4 regions of the Aliivibrio sp. SR45-2 genome follow, and region 2 is predicted to be linked to each of the others. Evidence: predicted binding sites of a transcription regulator. Region 2 holds the regulator's gene; each other region holds the start of a gene.
What was found. The regulator PurR, encoded in region 2, represses purine synthesis genes. The targets are predictions, from matches to a motif close to TNANGNAAACGTTTNCNTNA.

Region 1 (3,218 bases), on a different contig from region 2:
ACAATAAAAGGAGGTTGGGTAATCAAGATAGATTTTGACGGCTTCTTTTTTTGCTTTTGAGAAAGAAGAAGGAGGTGCTGCCATTACATTAACAGTGAAACTGATAGCAATAAGACTGATAACTAAGCGAATTAATTTCATAAAGTACACTACTGATTATTGTATTAATGCAGTAAGAGTAGCTTATTGTTAAAGCTCTTTATAGATAAATTGAGTAATAGAAGTTAATGATAGTAAAGGCTATTTTTTGACCATCTTTAATGGTGACTGGCATTGTCGACAAAGGTATTGAGTTTCTTTTCGTTGGACTCGGTTGTGGCGACGGACCGTTAATTCATGTGTTGTGCATTTACAGCGATACGGGAAGGTTTTTCCTTTTACTGATTCAACGCTAAAACTGTGTGTAGTTCGGGCTGGTAAATTGAAGACTTGATTCATTATACCTTGCCACTCTTTACCATGTGGTTTTACTCGACCATACAGTTTAAACGTAATTAAATGGGCAATTTCATGAGGGATCACTTCATTCACAAAGGTGTGCTGATTTTCTTCTAAGAGAATAGGGTTAATACGAATTTCCCAACCTTGAAGTCGTGCTGTACCTGCTATTTTTCCACGTTGAATAAAATTAATCGCGGGTAAGGAAAAAGGGCGATTAAAAAAAGTGGATGCCTGTTGAATGCACTGTTGCGCTTTGGCTACGGATGCTTGTTGAAGTGGGGTCATTGAATCTCTTTATCTTGAATATCACATTAACGCTTTTAACTATAAAGAGTATATGGGGCTAGAAAACAAAAAAGGAAGCCGAAGCTTCCTTTTTTAAAGAGTTTTTAAGTCTTGAATTACTTAATACCAGCGAAATCACGAAGGATGTCTGCTTTATCAGTCGCTTCCCAAGGGAATTCTTCACGACCGAAGTGACCGTATGCTGCCGTCTTCTTGTAGATTGGTTGAAGAAGGTTAAGCATTTCTTGTAGGCCATATGGACGTAAGTCAAAGTGCTGACGAACCGATTCAATGATGATGTCGTGAGATACTTTTTCAGTACCAAATGTTTCAATCATGATAGATGTTGGATCAGCTACACCGATAGCGTATGAAAGTTGGATTTCACAACGGTCAGCCATGCCAGCTGCAACGATGTTTTTCGCTACATAACGTGCTGCGTATGCTGCTGAACGGTCAACTTTTGATGGATCTTTACCAGAGAATGCACCGCCACCATGACGAGCTGCGCCGCCGTAAGTATCTACGATGATTTTACGACCAGTAAGACCACAGTCACCCATTGGGCCACCGATAACAAAACGACCTGTTGGGTTAATAAAGAATTTTGTTTCTTTATTTAACCATTCTTGAGGAAGTACTGGCTTGATGATTTCTTCCATTACTGCTTCACGAAGATCCGCAGTCGTTACTGAATCACTGTGTTGAGTTGAAAGTACAACAGCATCAATACCAACAATTTTTCCTTGGTCGTATTGAAAAGTAACTTGAGATTTTGCATCTGGGCGTAGGAAATCCAATTTTCCGCTTTTACGTACTTCTGCTTGTTGTTTAACAAGAAGGTGTGCGTAAGTAATCGGTGCAGGCATTAAAATTGGTGTTTCGTTCGTTGCGTAACCAAACATGATGCCTTGGTCGCCAGCGCCTTGTTCTTTTGGATCTTCTTTATCAACACCTTGGTTGATATCAGGAGATTGCTTACCAATTGTGTTTAATACAGCACAAGAGTTAGCATCAAAGCCCATGTCAGAATGAACATAGCCAATTTCACGAACGGTTTCACGAGTGATTTCTTCGATATCAACCCATGCAGAAGTTGTTACTTCACCACCGACCATAACCATGCCAGTTTTTACGTACGTTTCACAAGCAACACGTGCTTTGGGATCTTGTTCTAAGATCGCATCAAGTACGGCATCTGAAATTTGATCGGCAATTTTATCTGGATGACCTTCTGATACTGATTCAGAGGTAAATAGGTGTTTAGCCATGATGAGCTCCACTTCTATAGGTAATAAATTTTTAGAAAATACCCACAGTATATATAAGTCTATACGTTTAACAGTGTAGGTGTTCTTCCATCTAGACGGCCATAATAGAGAAAATTTGATTAATTACAACTCATTTGGGGTAAGAAAATAAATATAAGACATAACCAATCGTTTGCGTTCTGCAATTGGATTTATCTACAGAAACAAGGTTTTCTGTCAAAATCGTGAAAAAAAGCGCTTTATTTGCTAAGTAAACGTTTGCAGTCACTATTAGGCTTTGCGACAATACGGCGCTGCAAATTTAAGTTAATCCATAAATATGGGTAACTAATCAAGAGTTAACTAGCTCAATAAATATATAGTCCTTCGAATTCTCAGGAGCAGGCATGTCTTCACGTAAACATTTAGCAAATGCAATCCGCGCTTTAAGCATGGACGGTGTACAACAAGCAAATTCTGGTCACCCAGGTGCACCAATGGGCATGGCAGACATCGCTGAAGTATTATGGCGTAGTCACCTAAATCACAACCCACAGAATCCAGAGTGGGCTGATCGCGACCGTTTCATTCTTTCTAACGGCCACGGCTCTATGCTGATTTATTCTCTGCTTCATCTTTCAGGTTATAACCTGTCTATCGAAGACTTAAAGAACTTCCGTCAATTGCATTCTAAAACTCCAGGTCACCCTGAGTACGGCTATGCACCAGGTATTGAAACAACAACGGGTCCATTAGGCCAAGGCATCACTAATGGCGTTGGTATGGCAATGGCTGAAAAAGCATTAGCTGCACAGTTTAACCGTGAAGGCCACGACATCGTTGACCACAATACATACGTATTCATGGGCGATGGCTGTCTAATGGAAGGTATCTCTCACGAAGCATGTTCTTTAGCGGGTACATTAGGTCTTGGTAAGCTTGTTGCTTTCTGGGATGACAACGGTATCTCTATCGATGGCGAAGTGGAAGGTTGGTTCTCTGACGATACTCCCAAGCGTTTTGAAGCGTACGGTTGGCATGTAATTCCTGCGGTTGATGGTCACGATGCTGACGCAATCAATGCGGCGATTGAAGCGGCAAAAGCAGAAACAGGTCGTCCTACGTTGATCTGTACTAAAACAGTGATTGGCTTTGGTTCTCCAAACAAGCAAGGCACACACGACTGTCATGGTGCTCCACTAGGTGCTGATGAAATTGCAGCAACTAAGAAAGCATTAGGTT
Region 2 (3,218 bases):
CATTCTATTCATATATTGTAATAATGCCAATTCTCAATTGATATTTCTGTATATTATTTGATTCAGAACAAATCTTGTCGCGTATTAATCTTTGCTAATATCTTTATACACCCTGTTAATGATAGGTGCTATTCCTTTTCACACTTATGCCGTACAATTATTTAGTCAATTTTTTGGAGCTTATTTTACATGAACGAACTAAATGCATTTAATGAACAACGTGCTGAAATTTATTGGTGGTTATCTAGCCTATTTGCACACGAGCTAACTAAAGAGCAATTAGAGCAGTATAACAGTTTTGAGATTCGTACCTTTTTAACGAACCTTTCTGAAACTCCAGAGCTAACCGACTCTATTTCTTCGATTGTAACAAAATTGAATGAATTACAAACACGCGAAGATGCACAGCTTGAACTATCGGCTGACTTCTGTGAAGCGTTCTTAGGCTCTGATAAGAACAGTGCGCTTCCTTATGCTTCAATGTATTTAGATAAATCACGCCTTCTTAATGCGAAACCGGCACAAGATATGCGTGATTTATTAGAAAAATACAACATCACTCAAAAAGCTGAATTCAATGAACCTGCAGATCACATTGCTATTGAGTTAGATTTCTTAGGCAATCTAATTGTCATGACGAATCAGCAAACAACGGAACCAGAATTCGAGCAATTCATGGCCGCACAACTGCAATTTATTAACGAGCAGTTATTATCTTGGGCGCCACGTTTTAACCAACTTTGTTCTGAACGAGATACATTTGGCTTCTATGCTACCGTTACTCACTTCCTTGTTACGTTCTTAGAATTGGATGTGAAATTCCTAGCGGGCGAATAACAAAAGCATGTACAACTGGTAAGATAAGTTAACAATAGTGTGATATATATCAAAACGACTATTAAAATTTATTAAATCAGCAATTGTTTGCGCTACGCTTTATAGATAAAATGTGAACGCAAACGATAAAATTTGAATATCAATGAAAACCGCATTTATCGCGGTTTTTTTCATTTATACCACCTAGATTATTCTCTAATCTACTATTGGTAATATACTCACAGGGCCTATTTACCTTCCAACAATCTTTATTAAAAAATAAAGAGAGACTTTGACACTATTGTTGGAACATAAATAGCCCCTTAATAAATTAAGGCTTTTAATATGGCTACCATTAAAGACGTTGCGAAACTTGCTTCTGTTTCGACAACCACCGTTTCTCATGTAATTAACAAAACTCGATTTGTTGCAGAAGCAACTCAAAAACGAGTATGGGAAGCCGTTGAAGAACTAAACTATGCACCGAGTGCCGTTGCTCGTAGTTTAAAGTGCAACACAACTCGAACTATCGGCATGCTAGTTACCCAGTCTTTTAATCCATTTTTTGCCGAAATGATGCACGGTGTTGAGAACTACTGTTACAAGCAAGGTTACACATTATTTATGTGTAATACCGAAGGTGATCTAGATAAACAAAAGCACTACCTTCGTATGCTGGCAGAAAAACGTGTCGATGGCTTATTAGTTATGTGTTCTGATCTAAATGAACAGTTATTAGCACAACTTGAAAAAAACACAGAATTACCAATGGTAATCATGGACTGGGGTCCAGATAGCCCTCATACCGACAAAATTATTGATAATTCTGAAGAAGGTGGTTATTTAGCAACAAAACACCTGATTGAAAATGGACACACAAAAATTGGCTGTGTTACCGGTCAGCTTGATAAAGCAACCTGTAAAGAACGAATTCATGGTTTCTACAGAGCTTTATCTGAAGCAAATTTAACGTCAAATCCAGATTGGATATTTGAAGGTGATTTCGAGTGTTCTTCTGCCTCTAAATCTGTTGAAAAAATGCTACAGATGGAAGATAAACCAACTGCATTATTTTGTTTTAACGACATTATGGCATTAGCGGCTATCAGCAAAATTCAACAAACTGGCTTACGTGTACCTGAAGATATCTCAATCATTGGTTACGATAATATTGAACTTTCTGCATATTTCTCTCCACCATTGACGACGATTCACCAACCTAAACGTCGCGTTGGTAAGACAGCCGTTGAAATATTGTTGGAACGAATTAAAGATAAGCACCATGAAAGACGCATTTTTGAAATGCATCCAGAAGTGGTAACTCGGAAAAGTGTCCATAAGTTGTAACAATGAGTGATGCATTAATCATAAATATGCAAGTGAAAAAATATTTATTTATTTAAAACTTGAACTGGCATAACAGAAAATCATTCCTATTTTCTGAACCAATGTCACATAACTTACAAGTGGACAACATTTCATCTTATTGATTACTATATCATCTTAACTGTCACGAACAGGGCAAACTGTGCGAAAGCTCAGGACGCAAAGCTTCCGGCCTACGTATTTATATAAGGTAGCGGGGTTGCCGATGGCAGGTATTTATATCTGCACATTGTTAATTTTTACTTAGAAATAACAATGTGTGGTTTTGAACTTGCTACTATTTCCTCGGGCTCAGTTGTTTAGTGACATAGACTTACTAACCGAGAATTATTGCAATGGATAAACCAATACTAAAAGATTCACTTCGATTACTTTCCTCTCTAGGAAAAATCACTTCACGCTCCATGTTTGGCGGCTTTGGTGTTTTTATTGATGACACAATGTTTGCACTTGTTGTTCAGGACAGACTGCATTTGCGAGCAAGCGATAACACTATTAATTTATTTAAAGACCAAGGTTTTGAACCTTACGTTTATAAAAAACGTGGTTTCCCCGTGGTAACTAAATATTTTGCTATTTCACCTGAATGTTGGGATGAACCTGATTCAATCCTAATTCAAGCTGTTGTTGCTTTAGATGTTGCTAAAAAAGACAAAGAAAAACAAAAAACAGCAGGTCCCTCTCGAATTAAGGATTTACCCAATCTAAGATTAGCGACAGAGAGAATGCTGAAAAAAGCAGGAATAACGACCGTAAAAGAACTAATGGAGACGGGATCTGTAAACGCTTATAAAGCGATTCAACAGACTCATTCAAGTTCTGTTAGTGACGAATTACTGTGGTCGCTTGAAGGAGCGATTAAAGGTACTCACTGGTCTGTTATCTCTACTGATATTAGAAATGAATTAAGAAAACAACTTTAAATACATTTTCCTACATTTATTTTACATTCGCCCTACTCTTATGTTGTCTTTACCTGTATAAATTAAAGACAACATAAGGCTAGGAAATGAATT
Region 3 (3,218 bases), on a different contig from region 2:
TGTTAATTTTGCGCCAGAAAAAGGCATATGTCAGCAATGTGGTTTTGAGTTGTTGCTAAGAAAAGAAATGGCAACAGGTTTAAAATTGGTTTGTGCAGATAAAAAGTGCAGTGTGGTACAAGATATAAAAAAATAGAGCATTGATGAATGCTCTATTCTATTGAGGTGTATCTGTTTATTTTGATAATACTTGAAATGCGTTTTTATCTAATAATTCAGAGAGTGCCATTAATTCTTTTTCTAAAGCCTCTGGTGATGATGCACATACATTTATATGTCCCATCTTCCTACCAACACGTTTTTCTTTGCCATACCAGTGAATATGGCAATGAGGCATAGTGAGGAGTTTTTTCGGTAAGGAGTCTTCACCTAAGATATTAATCATGGCGGTTGAACGAATCAATTCTGCTCCGACTAATGGTAAATCACATACTGCACGAATATGCATTTCAAATTGACATACATCGGTTCCCTGTTGGGTCCAATGGCCAGAGTTATGTACTCTAGGTGCAATTTCATTAACAAGCAGTTGACCATCTACATCAAAAAACTCAATAGCAAGTACGCCAATATAATCAAGTTCATTCACGATTGCAGAGAACATGTCATCAGCTTGTTGCTGTAATAAGCTTGTTCCTTCTAATGCGGTAGATAACGCTAATACACCATTAACATGAACGTTCTCTGTTAATGGGTATGTCACTATATCGCCATTCTTATTACGGGCACCAATTAAAGAAACTTCGCGATTAAACGGAATAAATTGCTCAGCAACGATGGCTTGATTTGGTGTGCTCTGAATTAGTTCATTCATTTCTTCCCAAATATGATCAATTTGAGAAGCTTCCTTTAAGCGCCATTGCCCTTTTCCGTCGTACCCACCTAGAGCACTTTTTAACACCATAGGAAGACCTACGCTACTAATTGAGTCTAAGAAGTCTTGCTTAGTTGTAATTATATGGTGTGTTGCATTGGCCACATTGGCATTATCAAGTAGTGTTTTCTCAATACGACGATCGCCGCCAGCTTTAATGGCTTCGGGGGTTGGCTGAAACTTACCACTTTGACTGCAAATATCTAAGATGTCGTAAGGAATGTGTTCAAATTCTGCGGTAATAACATCTACGCTATTAATTGTTTGCTCTAAAGTCGTATCCATGACCTGTTGCGTTAATGGGTGTACAATTTTGTTGTTGTTCACATCATAAGCGATAATGTCGATATTTAGTGGAGCACTCGCTAAAGACATCATGCGAGCGAGTTGACCAGAACCGAGTACAAGAACTTTCATCATTAATCCTCTGATGGATCTGGATTTGCTAAGACAGTATCTGTTTGTTCTTTACGGAAAGCTTCTACTGCTGCCATTACTGCTTCATTTGATGTACCAATGATTTGAGCTGCGAGGATACCTGCATTTGCAGCGCCAGCCTCACCAATCGCGAGTGTACCTACAGCGATCCCCTTTGGCATTTGAACGATAGAAAGTAGAGAGTCTATCCCTTTTAATGCTTTTGATTGAACAGGGACGCCTAAAACAGGAATACTCGTAAATGCAGCTGCCATGCCTGGGAGGTGAGCTGCACCACCAGCACCTGCAATAATAACTTTGATACCGCGATCTTTTGCTTGAGTTGCATAATCAGCAAGTAATTGTGGAGTTCTATGAGCAGAGACCACTTTGGTTTCGTAAGGAACATTAAAGCGCTCAAGCATTTCAGCGGCTAGTTTCATTGTTGGCCAATCTGATTTCGAACCCATGATAATACCGACTTTCATTGTGAACTCCTTGGATAAAGATAATGGCAATATATAAAAAGTTGGCAGCATTATACGGTTATTTAATAGGAAGGAAAACGTTTGCGTCAGGAAAAGTACAAGTTATTAACGATTATTCACAATTGAAAAATGGAAAGCGGTTGTTTGATTTCGTCTTATGAATAGAATAGAGCGATTAATAGAGTTAATAATGGTGCAAGAGTGAAGAATCTAGATCAAGTCGTAAAAGCCTTAAATAACGGTGATGTAATTGCCTATCCTACGGAGGGGGTTTTTGGTGTTGGCTGTGATCCGGATAATGAATTTGCCCTCCATCAATTATTAAAAGTGAAACAACGCCCGCGAGAAAAAGGGTTGATTTTAATTGCGGCCTCTATTGAGCAATTGCTTCCTTATATTGATTTAGCGCAATTAAATAATGATCAAATTAATAGAATTAAATTCACTTGGCCGGGTCCCGTAACTTGGATTGTCCCTGTTAATAAGAACACGTTACCTTTAGTGACTGGCCAGTTTGATAGTATTGCCGTTAGAGTCTCAGATCACCCTCAAGTTAAAGCTATTTGTTCTGCGTTTGGGAAGCCGATTACGTCAACTAGTGCAAATCTTTCAGGTTATGAACCTTGCCGAACGGTTTTAGAAGTTGAAGAGCAGCTAGGTGATTTAGGCGTGGTGGTTTTTCAAGGCGAAATTGGCAACCGAACTCAACCAACAGAAATCCGTGATGCAAAAACTGGAGAGACATTACGCCAAGGCTAATGCATCTACTATTTCTTTCAGGTAAGGTTGGTTCAGTTTAACTTTAATCATTGAAAGGAATCACTCATGGATAAGTATGCAGTCTTTGGTCATCCCATTAAGCAAAGCAAATCTCCTTTTATTCATACATTATTCGCTCGTCAAACAATACAACCTTTGGAATATGTTGCTATTGAGGCTCCAGTGGATGGCTTTCTTAATTCGGTAACTCATTTTTTTTCTAATGGGGGTAAAGGCTGTAATATTACCGTACCCTTTAAAGAAGAAGCATTTCAATTTGCCGATCAATTAACAGATAGAGCAAAATTGGCTGGTGCGGTTAATACGCTAAAAAAGCTGGATGATGGAATTATTCTGGGTGATAACACGGACGGTGAAGGATTAGTTCAAGACTTACTGCAATATCAGGTACCACTTCAAGATAAGCGTATCTTATTAATTGGAGCAGGAGGGGCAGCACGAGGTGTACTTCTTCCCTTATTAAAACAAAACCCCTCTTCTATTACCGTAGTTAATCGCACTTATGAAAAAGCAGAAGCACTCGCTGAGATATTTTCAGCGTATGGTGCTGTAGAGGCGGTTTGCATGAGTGACGTGACACGATCGTTTGATGTGATAATTAATTCAACGTCTGCCAGTTTATCTGGAGAGTTACCTAATATTAGTCCAGTGATTTTTTC
Region 4 (3,218 bases), on a different contig from region 2:
CTCCATTTCTGGGTTTTCACGTTGCACTGAAGCAAAATCAAGATCTTCAGCCGATTGACCTGATGCCATTGACGATGCAGCACCACCACCAAGACCGATGTTCATTGCTGGACCACCAAGAACAATTAAGCTTGCGCCCACAGGGATCTCTTTCTTCTGAACATGATCATCACGGATATTACCTAAACCACCCGCAAGCATGATTGGTTTGTGGTAACCACGAACTTCTTCACCATTGTGTGAATTTACTTTTTCTTCGTAAGTACGGAAGTAACCTAATAGATTTGGACGACCAAATTCATTGTTAAATGCTGCACCGCCTAGAGGGCCTTCAAGCATAATATCAAGTGCGGTTACGATACGGCTTGGCTTACCAAAATCCGTTTCCCATGGTTGAACAAAGTTAGGAATTTTTAAGTTAGATACAGAGAAACCAACCAAACCAGCTTTTGGTTTACCACCAATACCGGTTGCGCCTTCATCACGGATTTCACCACCAGAACCTGTTGATGCACCCGGCCAAGGAGAAATTGCCGTTGGGTGGTTATGGGTTTCAACTTTCATCAAGATATGTGTTTTCTCTTGGTGGTAGTTGTACTGGCGTGTTTCTGGATCAGGGAAAAAGCGACCAACGGTTGACCCCGTCATTACCGCGGCATTATCTTTGTAAGCAGAAAGTACATGCTCAGGGGTAACTTCAAAGGTATTTTTGATCATTTTGAACAAGGTTTTATCTTGTTTCACACCATCAATAGTCCAATCTGCATTGAAAATCTTGTGGCGACAATGCTCTGAGTTCGCTTGTGCAAACATCATTAATTCAATGTCAGTCGGATTACGACCTAGTTTTTCGGTAAAGCTTTCAAGAAGGTAATCGATTTCATCTTCAGCCAATGCAAGACCTAGGGTAACGTTTGCGTTTTCTAGCGCTTTACGACCACCGACAAGTAGATCAACTTCAGCATAAGGAATCGGTTCTGCAACCGTAAACAATGCCGCTGCCGATTCAAAATCAGTAAAGACCACTTCCATCATGCGATCATGAAGAATGGCTTTTAGTTCGACTAATTGAAGTTCAGAAAGTGTTTCAGAGGTTTCTACATAATAAGCAGTACCGCGCTCTAAACGTGCGATATTTGATAAACCACAGTTATGGGCGATATCAGTAGATTTTGAAGACCAAGGAGAGATAGTACCCGGACGAGGGGCAGAAAGAAGCAACAACCCTTCAGGTTCATGTTCTTCAATCGTTGGACCATAAGTCAGTAGTTTTTCTAACTTTTCAACTTCAGACGCATCAAGGTCAGCTTTTACATCAGCAAAATGGGCAAACTCAGCATAAATACCTGTTACAGGTAAACTCAGTTCACGGCAAAGCTCAAGCAGCTTATTAACACGAAATACAGATAGAGCAGGTGAACCACGCAAAATTCTCATGTACTTAGGTCTCTTTGGCAATGAATTAAAGGTAATATTGGAATAGTTTCATGATGTTAAAAGCAATCAACTCAATTAATTACTCATATCACATAGCGACTATGCCGATGTTACCTCTGGTATTGCGAGCGCATTATAAAGGATTTTGTTTTGTGAAGTAACACCCAAAGCAACCGTTTGCGTATTTTTTTTCAAAAAAAGAGAAACGCCCCTCTGTTTTAATGAATTTGAATATAAAATGTACACTTGATGCAAATATTGGCCTTAATCTCTCTTTATTGTTCTAATTTGTTACTGCGCTTTTGCCTCTTTTTCTCCCATTTGATATAACTACGCCCTACTTATTTAAAAGAGCATTCTGACTTGAGCCACATCCGATATTATCGTCTTCTAAAATCTTGCCTGGTTATTTCTACGCTTGTATTTACCTTAACGGGTTGCCAAGTAGAATCAGAACCAAAAACAAAACTAGAGCAAGTAAGAGAACGTGGCATCTTAAGAGTCAGTACATTAAACAATCAACTCTCTTATTATATTGGCTCGAACGGTCCTACAGGGCTTGATTATGATCTTGCGAAAGCCTTTGCTGAAAAGCTAAATGTAAAATTAGAAATCACGCCTGCTTATACGTATTCAGGTTTATTCCCAGCGCTAAACCGCAACGAAGTCGATATTGTTGCCGCTAATATGACCATTACCCCTGAACGTCTAGAAAACTTTCGTACCGGACCAATTTATTATTATGTGAGTCAACAGGTCGTATATAAAAAAGGGAACTGGCGCCCTCGAAATATCAAAAACCTCACAGAATTAGATGAAAACTTAACGATTGTGAAAGATTCTAGTTTTGAAGGCACTTTATTAAAATTAAAAGAAAAATATAAAAAATTAGAATGGTCTACAGAAGATAATACGGATGTAAGTGAACTATTAAAACAAGTCGCACGCGGTGAAATACATTACACCTTAGCCGATTCGGTTGAGCTGTCTCTTACCCAACGAATTCATCCCGATCTCGCTGTCGCTTTTGAGTTAACCGAAGATCAACCTATCGCTTGGTTCTTACAAAAAACAGAAGACGATAGCCTTCAGGCATTATTGATTGAGTTTTTTGGTGAGCTAAAAAGCAGTGGTAAATTAGCATTACTAGAAGAAAAATATTTTGGTCACGTAGAAACGTTCGATTACGTTGATACACGTGCTTTCATTCGTTCACTAGAAAGTAAGTTACCGAAATGGGAACCTTTATTTAAAAAATACGCAGGGGATTTTGATTGGCGTTTCTTAGCCGCTCTCTCATACCAAGAGTCACATTGGAACCCTATTGCTAAATCTCCTACAGGTGTGCGAGGCATGATGATGCTCACCTTACCAACGGCTCAATCTGTTGGGGTTAAAAATCGATTAGACCCAGAAGAAAGCATTCGCGGGGGAGCTGAGTATTTACGTCGTATAGTAAAACGTGTACCAGATTCCATTACCGAACATGAGAAAATTTGGTTTGCCTTAGCGTCTTATAACATTGGTTTCGGACACATGATGGACGCCCGTCGTTTAACACAACGATTAGGGGGCGATCCTAATTCATGGACAGACGTAAAAGACAATTTGCCTTTGTTACGCCAGAAACGTTATTACAAATACCTTCGCTATGGATTTGCTCGTGGTGATGAAGCTCAAAACTACGTTGAAAACATCCGTCGTTATTACCAAAGTATTATTGGTTATGAACAAGAACAAGCAAACAAATTAATCCAAGAAGATATCACCGTTGAAGATTT

Region 1: the regulator PurR is predicted to act here: its motif matches at 2,158-2,177, upstream of metK (methionine adenosyltransferase).
Region 3: the regulator PurR is predicted to act here: its motif matches at 1,849-1,868, upstream of purE (5-(carboxyamino)imidazole ribonucleotide mutase).
Region 4: the regulator PurR is predicted to act here: its motif matches at 1,603-1,622, upstream of purL (phosphoribosylformylglycinamidine synthase).

The regions. Positions count from the first base shown of each region.
Region 1 covers NZ_CAWPRC010000216.1:5,181-8,398, reverse strand. The annotation lists gene AACV33_RS20245 (endonuclease) at 1-141, opposite strand, end outside; gene AACV33_RS20240 (SprT family zinc-dependent metalloprotease) at 241-726, opposite strand; gene metK (methionine adenosyltransferase) at 843-1,997, opposite strand; gene tkt (transketolase) at 2,384-3,218, shown strand, end outside.
Region 2 covers NZ_CAWPRC010000156.1:6,352-9,569, reverse strand. The annotation lists gene torD (molecular chaperone TorD) at 190-837, shown strand; gene purR (HTH-type transcriptional repressor PurR) at 1,162-2,163, shown strand; cyclic di-GMP riboswitch class I at 2,327-2,409, shown strand; gene AACV33_RS11380 (TfoX/Sxy family DNA transformation protein) at 2,538-3,125, shown strand.
Region 3 covers NZ_CAWPRC010000227.1:1,312-4,529, reverse strand. The annotation lists gene AACV33_RS21050 (DNA topoisomerase family protein) at 1-136, shown strand, start outside; gene AACV33_RS21045 (5-(carboxyamino)imidazole ribonucleotide synthase) at 176-1,291, opposite strand; gene purE (5-(carboxyamino)imidazole ribonucleotide mutase) at 1,294-1,779, opposite strand; gene AACV33_RS21035 (Sua5/YciO/YrdC/YwlC family protein) at 1,981-2,538, shown strand; gene aroE (shikimate dehydrogenase) at 2,605-3,218, shown strand, end outside.
Region 4 covers NZ_CAWPRC010000172.1:81,772-84,989, reverse strand. The annotation lists gene purL (phosphoribosylformylglycinamidine synthase) at 1-1,437, opposite strand, end outside; gene mltF (membrane-bound lytic murein transglycosylase MltF) at 1,801-3,218, shown strand, end outside.